2 regions of the Streptomyces sp. NPDC005393 genome follow, and region 1 is predicted to be linked to the other one. Evidence: riboswitches for the same ligand, from Rfam matches in the RefSeq annotation. Region 1 holds a riboswitch; the other holds the start of a gene.
What was found. A riboswitch is a leader RNA that binds a small molecule or an ion and turns the genes downstream of it on or off. The one in region 1 is predicted to bind thiamine pyrophosphate.

Region 1 (5,260 bases):
AGGGCGAGGACGCGAAGATCTCGATCCGCAGCGTCCGGCGCAAGGCCAAGGAGTCCATCGACAAGCTGATCAAGGACGGCGAGGTCGGCGAGGACGAGGGCCGTCGCGCCGAGAAGGAGCTCGACGACACCACCGCGAAGTATGTCGCGCAGGTGGATGAGCTGCTCAAGCACAAGGAAGCCGAGCTGCTCGAGGTCTGATGAACGAGTCTTCCTGGGGGGCCCCACCACCGAGCGCCGGACTGTGGGGACCGGGCGATCAGGGCACCTCCCCCGGCTACGGCTGGGAGGTGCCCCCTTCTTCGGCGGGTCCCGCGCACGAGGTGGGCGAGGCGGCGCAGACTCGGCCCATGCCCACCGTCCCTCACGCCGCCGGCGGCTCCGGTGACGCCGCCGACCGTGACCGGGGGGCCGCTCCGCTGGGCGGCCCCCTGTTCCGCGACGAGCGGGAGCCGCGGCCCGGACCCCGGCAGTCCGCCGGGTGCCCGCCGACGCCCCCCGACCCCCCGTCGGCCGACCCCGCGAACGGAGGCGGCGCGCGAAGCAACGGCGGCGGCCAGGGGGCGAAGAAGAGCGCGGGCCGCAATCTGCGCGCCGCGATAGGGGTGGGCGTCGGCCTCGGCGTGATCATCGTCGCCTCGCTCTTCATCTACAAGCCGGTGTTCATCGGCGTGATAGCGGTCGCGGTGGTCGTCGGGCTGTGGGAGCTGACCTCGCGGCTGGCCGAGTGCAAGAACATCCGGGTCCCGCTGGTGCCGCTCGCCGTCGGCGGCGTCGCCATGGTCGTCGCCGGCTATGTGCGCGGTGCGCAGGGCGCGGTGGTGGCGGTGTCGCTCACCGCGCTCGCGGTGCTGGTGTGGCGGATGACCGAGCCCCCCGACGACTACCTCAGGGATGTCACGGCGGGGGTCTTCGCCGCCTTCTACGTGCCGTTCCTCGCCACCTTCGTGGCGCTCATGCTCGACACCGAGGACGGCCCGCAGCGGGTGCTCACCTTCCTGCTGCTGACCGTGGTCAGCGACACCGGGGCGTACGCGGTCGGCTGGCGCTTCGGCCGCCACCCGCTCGCGCCGCGCATCAGCCCCGGCAAGACCCGCGAGGGGCTGCTGGGCGCGGTGACCTTCGCGATGGTCGCGGGCGCGCTGTGCATGCAGTACCTGATCAAGGGCGGCGTGTGGTGGCAGGGGCTGCTGCTCGGCCTCGCGGTCGCGGTCAGCGCGACCCTCGGCGACCTCGGCGAGTCCATGATCAAGCGGGATCTCGGCATCAAGGACATGGGCAAGCTGCTGCCCGGCCATGGCGGGATCATGGACCGGCTCGACTCGCTGCTGCCCACCGCCCCCGTGGTCTGGCTGCTGCTGGTGATCTTCGTAGGCGGCGGCTGACGACCGCCCTCCGGGCCCCGTGCCGCTCCTGGCGCGGGGCCGGCCCTTCGTACGTCTGCGACACTGGTTGAACCATGCCTAAGCCCGGAGAACTCACTTTCGCCGTGCCGCGTGGGGCCAAGAAGCCCCCGCGGCATCTCGCCGACCTCACCCCCGCCCAGCGCCGCGAGGCCGTTGCCGCCCTCGGGGAGAAGCCCTTCCGGGCCGGCCAGGTGTCGCGTCATTACTTCGCCCGCTTCGCCGACGATCCCGCCCAGTGGACCGACATCCCGGCGGCCGCGCGCGAGAGGCTGGCGGCCGAGCTGCTGCCGGATCTGATGAGTGTGGTGCGGCACATCAGCTGTGACGACGACACCACGCGCAAGACCCTGTGGCGGCTCTTCGACGGCACGCTCGTGGAGTCCGTCCTGATGCGCTACCCGGACCGGGTCACCATGTGCATCAGCTCTCAGGCGGGCTGCGGCATGAACTGCCCGTTCTGCGCCACCGGGCAGGCGGGTCTGGACCGCAATCTGTCCACGGCCGAGATCGTGCACCAGATCGTCGACGGGATGCGGGCACTGCGCGACGGGGAGATCCCCGGCGGCCCCGCGCGGCTGTCCAACATCGTCTTCATGGGCATGGGCGAGCCGCTGGCCAACTACGGCCGCGTCGTCGGCGCCATCCGCCGGCTCACCGACCCCGAGCCCGACGGCCTCGGCCTGTCCCAGCGCGGTATCACCGTCTCGACCGTCGGGCTGGTCCCGGCGATGCTGCGGTTCGCCGACGAGGGCTTCAAGTGCCGGCTCGCGGTGTCGCTGCACGCGCCCGACGACGAGCTGCGCGACACCCTCGTCCCGGTCAACACCCGTTGGAAGGTGCGCGAGGTCCTGGACGCCGCGTGGGAGTACGCGGAGAAGTCCGGCCGCCGCATCTCCGTCGAGTACGCCCTGATCAAGGACATCAACGATCAGGCCTGGCGCGCCGATCTCCTCGGCCGGCTGCTCAAGGGGCATCGGGTGCATGTCAACCTCATCCCGCTCAACCCGACGCCCGGCTCCAAGTGGACCGCGTCCCGCCCGGAGGACGAGAAGGCGTTCGTGGCGGCCCTGGAGGCGCACGGAGTGCCCGTGACCGTCCGGGACACCCGGGGGCAGGAGATCGACGGGGCCTGCGGACAGCTGGCGGCTTCGGAGCGCTGAGGACCGGCTGATACGGTGCCTTCGCGCCCTCGCGGCATCGCGGCAAGGTCGTACAAATGAACATTCCGACAGGGGAGCGCACAGAGCGCTGAGAGTGCGGCACGGCCGCAGACCCTCGGACCTGATCCGGGTCATACCGGCGTAGGGAGTCAGCATCACCATGAACAGCCACCTTCGGCGTGCCATCGGGACCGCCCTCCTCGGCTCACTCGGCCTCTCCGCCCTCGTCGCCTGCGGCGGGGACCCCAAGGGCGGCTCGGACTCCAAGACCGTCACCCTGGTCTCGCACGACTCCTTCGTGGCCTCCAAGGCCGTCCTCAAGGAGTTCACGAAGGAGACCGGCTACAAGGTGCGGGTGCAGACCGGCGGCGACGCCGGGGCGGCCGTCAACCAGGCGATCCTGTCCAAGGACCACCCCCAGGGCGATGTGTTCTTCGGCGTCGACAACACGCTGCTCTCCCGCGCGCTCGACAACGACCTGTTCACCCGGTACCGGGCCAAGGGCCTGGACAAGGTCCCGGCCGCCCTCCAGCTCGACAAGGCGAAGCACCGCGTCACCCCGGTCGACTTCGGAGACATCTGCGTCAACTACGACCGGAAGTACTTCGCCGACAAGAAGCTGGCGCCGCCCAGGTCCCTCGACGATCTGACCAAGCCCGCCTACAAGAACCTCCTCGTCACCGAGAACGCGGCCACCTCGTCCCCCGGCCTCGGCTTCCTCCTCGCCACGGCCGCCACGTTCGGCGACGACGGCTGGAAGAGCTACTGGAAGAAGCTGCGGGCCAACGGCGTCGAGGTCGTCGACGGCTGGGAGCAGGCGTACTACGACCGCTTCTCCGGCTCGGCCGGCGGCGGCAACGGCGACCGGCCGCTCGTCGTCTCGTACGCCTCCAGCCCGCCCGCCGAGGTGGCCGACGCGAAGTCCAAGCCGGCGAAGGCCCCGACCGGGGTGGCGACCGGGACCTGCTTCCGGCAGGTCGAGTTCGCCGGGCTGCTGAACGGCGCGGGGAACACCAAGGGCGGCAAGGCCCTGCTGGACTTTCTGCTGAGCAAGCGGTTCCAGGAGGACGTGCCGCTGAACATGTACGTCAACCCGGCGCGCGAGGACGCGAAGCTGCCCGAGCTCTTCACCCGGTACGGGGTGAAGATCGCCGACTCGGCCACCCTGTCCCCGCAGAAGATCGCCAAGAACCGTGAGCCGTGGGTCAGGACATGGTCCTCGCTCGTCCTGTAAAGCCCGAGCCCGTAGCCAAGGACAAGCGCGGTACGGCTCCCGATCCAAAGGCGCCGACGCGGTCCCGGCTGCGCGCCGCCGCGCTGCGGCTCGCCCTGATGGCCGTTCCCCTCGCCTTCTTCGCGGTCTTCTTCGCCTATCCCGTGGCCGCCATCGTCACCCGGGGGCTGCGCGTCGACGGCCGGTGGCGGTTCGGCCGGATCGCCGAGGTGGTGAGCGATCCGGCGACGCTGCACATCCTCTGGTTCACCGGCTGGCAGGCGGTCGCCTCGACCGCCCTGACCCTGGTGGTCGCGCTGCCCGGCGCCTATGTCTTCGCCCGCTTCGCCTTCCCCGGCAAGCGGCTGCTGCGCGCCGTGGTGACCGTGCCCTTCGTCCTGCCGACCGTGGTCGCCGGTTCCGCGTTCCTGGCGCTGCTCGGCCGCGGCGGGGTGCTGGACGAGCTGTGGGGCGTACGGCTCGACACCACCGTCTGGGCGATCCTCCTCGCCCATGTCTTCTTCAACTACGCGGTGGTGGTACGCACCGTCGGTGGGCTGTGGGCCCAGCTCGACCCACGGCAGGAGGAGGCCGCGCGGGTGCTCGGCGCCGGCCGCCTCGCGGCCTGGCGCCGGGTGACGCTGCCCGCCCTCGCCCCCGCCGTGGCCGCCGCCGCGCTGATGGTCTTCCTGTTCACCTTCACCTCCTTCGGCGTGATCCAGATCCTCGGCGGCCCGCGCTACGCCACGCTGGAGGTGGCGATCTACCGGGAGACCGCGCAGCTGCTCGACCTGCCGACGGCCGCGGTGCTCACCGTCGTCCAGTTCGCGGCGGTGGCGGCCGTCCTCGCCCTGCACGCGTGGACCGTACGGCGCCGGGAGGGCGCCCTGAGGCTTGTCGACCCCGACCGGACGGCGCGCCGCCCGCAGGGCCCGGCGCAGTGGGCCCTGCTGTGGGGTGTGCTGGCCGTCGTCGCGCTGCTGATCGTGACGCCGCTCGCGGTGCTGGCGGAGCGCTCGCTCGACGGACCGGACGGCTACGGCTTCACGTACTACCGGGCGCTCCAGTCCGCGGCCGACAGCGGCGGGACCTTCTTCGTGGCCCCGGTGGACGCCGTCGGGAACTCCCTGCGGTACGCGGCGCTCGCCACCCTCTTCGCCCTCGTCGTGGGTGGTCTGGCCGCCGCCGCGCTGACCCGGAGGGCCGGGCGGCTGGTACGGGGCTTCGACGCGCTGCTGATGCTGCCGCTCGGCACCTCCGCCGTCACCGTCGGCTTCGGCTTCCTCATCGCGCTCGACGAACCTCCGCTGGATCTGCGCGCCTCCTGGGTCCTGGTGCCGCTCGCACAGGCCCTGGTGGGCGTGCCCTTCGTCGTACGGACCATGCTGCCCGTCCTGAGGGCCGTGGACCACCGGCTGCGCGAGGCCGCGGCCGTGCTCGGCGCGTCCCCGCTGCGCGTGTGGCGAGAGGTGGATCTGCCGC
Region 2 (5,260 bases), on a different contig from region 1:
CCCCGGCGTCGCCTATCTCGCCCATCTCGTGGGCTTCACGCTCGGTTTTCTCTACGCATGGGCCCGGTTCGGGCGGACGGCTAGAGTGGGCGGCGCAGCCAGGTCCAGCGAGGGAGAAAGCCAGCCGTGATCACTTCGATCGTGCTCATCAAGACCAGCGTGGACCGGATTCCGGAGATCGCCGAGAAGATCGCCGCGATCGAGGGTGTGAGCGAGGTCTATTCGGTCACCGGGGCGCACGATCTGATCGCGATGGTGCGGGTGTCGAAGCACGACGATCTCGCGGACATCATCCCGGGCCGGATCAGCAAGGTGCCGGGGGTCGCCTCCACGGAGACGCACATCGCCTTCCGCACGTACTCGCAGCACGACCTCGAGGCGGCCTTCGCGATCGGGCTCGACAGCTAGGCCCTCGACAGCCAGGCCCCTCGGCAAGGCCCTCGACAGCCGGGCCCAGGGGGCCGCGCCCCCCTGGGCCCGGCTCAGCTCAGCCCCGGGCCGGGACGCAGCGGCCGTCCTCGGTGCGGTAGGTCCACCGGGCGCCGTCCCGGACGAGCTCCCGCACGGCGCGTACGAAGCGCTCCACATGCTCATCCGGGGTGCCCGCCCCGAAGCTGACCCGGATCGCGTTCAGCGAACGCTCCCCGGGCGCCGCCTCGGGCGCACCGCACTCGCCCGGCTCCTCGGGCTCGCTGTCCAGCAGGGTCCGTACCAGCGGATGCGCGCAGAAGAGGCCGTCGCGCACGCCGATGCCGTACTCCGCGGAGAGCGCCGCCGCGAAGTGCGAGCTGTTCCAGCCCTCCACCACGAACGAGAGCACACCCACCCGCGGGGCGTCGTCGCCGAACAGCGACAGCACCCGCACCTCGGGCACCTCGGCCAGCCCCTCCCGCACCTTCGCGATCAAGTGCCGCTCGCGTGCCACCAGGCCCTCGAAACCGGCCTCGGACAGCGCCTTGCACGCCGAGGCGATCGCGTACACCCCGATCACATTCGGCGAACCGGCCTCGTGCCGGGCGGCCGTGGTGTGCCACTCGACGTCCACCCCGCCGGCCCCGTCCTCGACGCGCACCGCGACCTTGCGGCTCGCGCCGCCGCCCGCCAGATACGGCCGCGCCTCCCGCAGCCAGTCGGCCCGCCCGGCCAGGACGCCCGCCCCGAAGGGCGCGTACAGCTTGTGCCCGGAGAACGCCACCCAGTCCACGTCCGCCTCCGCGATGTCCACGGGGTGGTGCGGGGCGAGCTGGGCGGCGTCCAGCACGATACGGGCGCCGTGCGCATGCGCCACCGCGGCCAGTTCCCGCACCGGCCACAGCTCACCGGTCACATTCGACGCACCCGTCACACACACCAGCGCCGGGCCGCCGTCCCGGCCCGCCAGCGCCTGCTCCAGCGTCTCCACCGCCTGCCGCGGCGAGCGCGGCGCGCTCAGATAGCACACCCGCACACCATCCCGCCGCTCCCACGGCAGCAGCGAGGCATGGTGCTCGGTCTCGAACACGAAGACCTCCGTGCCCTGCGGCACCACGGCGGCCAGGAGGTTGAGGGAGTCCGTGGTCGAGCGGGTGAAGACGACCTGGTCGTCCTCGCGGCAGCCGAGGAAGGCGGCGACGTCCTTACGGCTGTTCTCGAACAGATCGGTCGACAGCTGCGAGAGATAGCCCGCCCCGCGGTGCACGCTTCCGTAGTACGGGGCGTACGCGGCGACGTCGTCCCACACCCGCCGCAGGGCGGGCGCGCTGGCGGCGTAGTCGAGCGCGGCGTACGTCACCTCGCCGCCGGTGACCAGGGGTACGCGGACATCGCTGCCCAGCACGGTAAGCGGCTCACAGGTGGCGACAGACGGGTACACGGACATGGCGAATCCTCCCGGGAGGGGTCGTGAATGCGGACGCGCGCGGGCGGAGGCTCGCCGCCGGGGCGCGGAAAAATGAGGTGGAACGGGCCGTCCGGCCCTAGCGCATTCGCTGCATCACGGAAGAACTCCCTCGACCACCAGGACCCCTAGTGCGAGGGGTCCGCGCTTGCCGCAGACCTCGCTGCCTGCGGCCTGGTCATCACCCGGGGCACCCCGCCACGGACGGAGGGTTGCCGGACAGCGGGCCGGGGCCGTAGTCGCTGTCACTCGTGACCTGGGCAGGAGTATGCCATGAGGGGATCGCCGCCCACAGTCCCCGGTCCGCATCCCGGACAGCTAGGGTGGGCCGCTGTACCGGACACGGGGTGCCCCGCGCGGGGCTGAGATCACACCCGTCGAACCTGAACCAGTTCGTACTGGCGGAGGGATGTCATCCATGTCAGCGCCGCATGCCCGCGTCTTCGACGGGCGGATGCCCGCCGCACCCGGTGATCTGCGAATGGAGGCGCGCGGTATCGCGCCGGTGCCCGAGGCCCACCGCTACGGCGGACCGGGACGGCTGTTCACCGTGTGGTTCGCCCCGAACCTCACCATGACCGGCGTGTTCACCGGCACCGTCGGCGTCACCCTCGGCCTGGACTTCACCACCGCGCTGGCCGCCGTCGTCCTCGGCACCCTCCTCGGCGCGGTGCCCACCGCGTACCTGGGCACCTGGGGCAGCCTCACCGGGACCGGCCAGCTGCCGCTGGCCCGGCTGGCCTTCGGCCGGGCTGTCGCGGTGCCCGGCGTACTGCAGTGGCTGTCCTCGGTCGCCTGGGACGCGCTCATCGGCCTGTTCGGCGGCGACGCGCTGGCCCGGCTGTGCGGCTGGCCGTTCTGGCTGGGGGTGCTGGTGATGATGGCCGTCCAAGGGGCGCTCGGCGTACTGGGCTACGAGGCCATCCACCGCACACAGAAGGTGATGACCTTCGTCCTCGCCGCGGCCTTCCTCGCCCTGGCCGTCAAGCTGCCGCACGGCGGCCACCCCGCCGCGACCGCCCACGGCGCCGACCGCGCCGGCGCGTTCGTCCTGACCAGCACGATCGCGCTGAGCCTGGCGCTGTCGTGGGCGCCCTACGCCAGCGACTTCAGCCGCTATCTGCCCCGCGCCACCTCCCGTCCCCGCATGTTCTGGTGCACCCTCCTGGGCGTCACCGTCTCCTTCGTGGCCGTCCAGGCACTCGGGCTGTGGGGAGCCGCCGCCTTCACCGACCAGACGGCCCGGGGCGTCGATGAGGTGCTGGGCGGCGGCACGGTCGGCGCGTTCGGCCTGCTGGCCGTGGCGCTCGCCGCTCTGTGCAGCAACGCCATGAACGACTACAGCGGCTCACTGGCCCTGCAGACCGTCGGCGTACGCGTCCCCCGCCCGCTCGCGGCGGGCCTCGCCGCCGTACTCGGCTTCCCGCTGGTGCTGTGGATGCACGCCGCCGACACCACCGCCCGCTTCCAGAACGTGCTGCTGTTCGTCGGCTACTGGATTCCCGGCTTCGTCGCGGTCGTGGCCGTCGACTGGCTCGCCCGCCGCCGGGGCGGCGCGCCTCTCGACCCGGCCACCGAGACCGCACAGCCCTGGTGGCCGGCGCTCCTGGCCTTCGCCGCCGCCTTCCTGGCGGCGGTGCCCTTCATGGACACCAGCCTGTACACGGGCCCGGTGGCCAAGGCCCTGCACGGGGCCGACCTCGCCTACTACACGGCGTTCCTCGCGGCGCTGGTCGTCTACGCGCCCCTCAGACTGCGACTGGTCGCCCTGCCGGAGGGGCTGAGTGCCCGGAAGGGCTGAGTGCCGGGGCTCGGCCCCGATCCCCGACCCGCCCTCCGGGCGTGTCCTCAATCGCCGGACGGGCTGGTTTTCCGGCCGCAGACCTACGCGTTGCTCGCCAGCACCCACCGCTCCAGCGCGCTCCGCGCCGCCCCCGAGTCGATCGACTCGGCCGCCCGCGCCACGCCCGCCGCGATCCGCTCCGCGAGCGGCTTGTCGCCGGCCCCCGGCTCCAGCGCCGTCAGCGCCGCCGCCGAGTTCAGAAGCACCGCGTCCCGTACCGGACCCGTCTCCCCCGCCAGCAGCCGCCGCGCCACATCGGCGTTGTACGACGCGTCCGCACCGCGCAGCGCCTCCACCGGGGCCAGGTCCATCCCGACATCCCGCGGGTCGAACGTCTCCTGGCGTACGACGCCGTCCCGGACCACCCACACCTGCGAGGTCGCCGTCACCGTCAGCTCGTCCAGACCGTCATCGCCGCGGAACACCAGCGCCGACGAGCCGCGCTCCGCCAGCACACCGGCCACGATCGGCGCCATCCGGGCGTCGGCGACGCCCGTCGCCTGAGCCCGCACCCGCGCCGGGTTGGTCAGCGGGCCGAGGAAGTTGAACGTGGTGGCGATGCCCAGCTCGCGCCGCGCCGGCGCGACATGCCGCAGCGACGGGTGGAACTTCACCGCGAAGCAGAAGGTGATCCCCGCCTCCTCGGCGATCTCGGCGACCCGCCGCGGGCTGATCTCCAGATTGACGCCGAGCTTCTCCAGCACATCGGAGGCGCCGCTGGCGGAGGACGAGGCGCGGTTGCCGTGCTTGACGACCCGCGCGCCGGTGCCGGCGACGACCAGCGCGGACATGGTCGAGATGTTGACGGTCTTGGCGCAATCGCCGCCCGTACCGACGATGTCGACGGTCGGCCCGGGGACCTCGATCACCTTCGCGTGGTCGTACATGGTCCGCACGAGACCGGACACCTCGTCGACGGTCTCGCCCTTGGCCCGCAGCGCGACCGCGAATCCGGCGATCTGGGCGTCGGTGGCCTCGCCGCGCATGATCCGGTCCATGGCCCAGGCGGTGTCGTCGGCGCTGAGGTCCTGGCCGCTGAGCAGCGAGGTCAGTACCTCCGGCCAGGTGCGGGCCGTCGCGGTGCTGTCGCCTCCGGCCGGGGTCACAACGTCCATGGTCCGCTCCTGGATCCGTGGGTGGGCAGGGAAGGGGTCCGCTCTTCGGCGGCCCGTGGCAAGCCTATCGGCGTGAGAACGCCATCGGCCCCACGCCCGTATGGCGGACAACGACCAGGGCCCCGGTGCGGACCCTGAGGTCCGGACCGAGGCCCTGGCGGTGGCGTCAGCTAACCGTGCGAGAGATCAGTGGTGGCCGTGGCCGCTGGTGATCTCGTCGTGCTCCGCGCGCGTCGGCTTCGGGATGACGTTGTCCCCGCCGTAGTAGCTCTTGGAGAGCTTCGAGCGGAGCTTCTGCGACCGCTTTATCTTGCGGGTGACGCCGTTCTCGTCGACCGCCGGTCCGACCTCGTAGGGCTCCGGCTGCTCATGCTGGGTGAGCACGTGCAGCTGCTCCTGCGAGAGCGGCTGGTGGACCTCGACGAA

Region 2: it holds a riboswitch for thiamine pyrophosphate, as region 1 does, so the genes downstream of both, ABZS71_RS08620 (cytosine permease) here and ABZS71_RS19525 (thiamine ABC transporter substrate-binding protein) in region 1, are expected to answer to the same signal.

Annotation. Positions count from the first base shown of each region.
Region 1 is NZ_JBEXFG010000022.1:45,077-50,336, reverse strand. Features, by position in the region: gene frr (ribosome recycling factor) at 1-200, shown strand, start outside; gene ABZS71_RS19535 (phosphatidate cytidylyltransferase) at 200-1,384, shown strand; gene rlmN (23S rRNA (adenine(2503)-C(2))-methyltransferase RlmN) at 1,459-2,565, shown strand; TPP riboswitch at 2,626-2,730, shown strand; gene ABZS71_RS19525 (thiamine ABC transporter substrate-binding protein) at 2,726-3,799, shown strand; gene ABZS71_RS19520 (iron ABC transporter permease) at 3,898-5,260, shown strand, end outside.
Region 2 is NZ_JBEXFG010000006.1:65,991-71,250, forward strand. Features, by position in the region: gene ABZS71_RS08605 (rhomboid family intramembrane serine protease) at 1-130, shown strand, start outside; gene ABZS71_RS08610 (Lrp/AsnC ligand binding domain-containing protein) at 127-408, shown strand; gene ABZS71_RS08615 (aminotransferase class V-fold PLP-dependent enzyme) at 488-1,858, opposite strand; SAM riboswitch class IV at 2,016-2,133, opposite strand; TPP riboswitch at 2,210-2,303, shown strand; gene ABZS71_RS08620 (cytosine permease) at 2,295-3,677, shown strand; gene trpD (anthranilate phosphoribosyltransferase) at 3,761-4,834, opposite strand; gene ABZS71_RS08630 (ubiquinol-cytochrome c reductase cytochrome b subunit) at 5,021-5,260, opposite strand, start outside.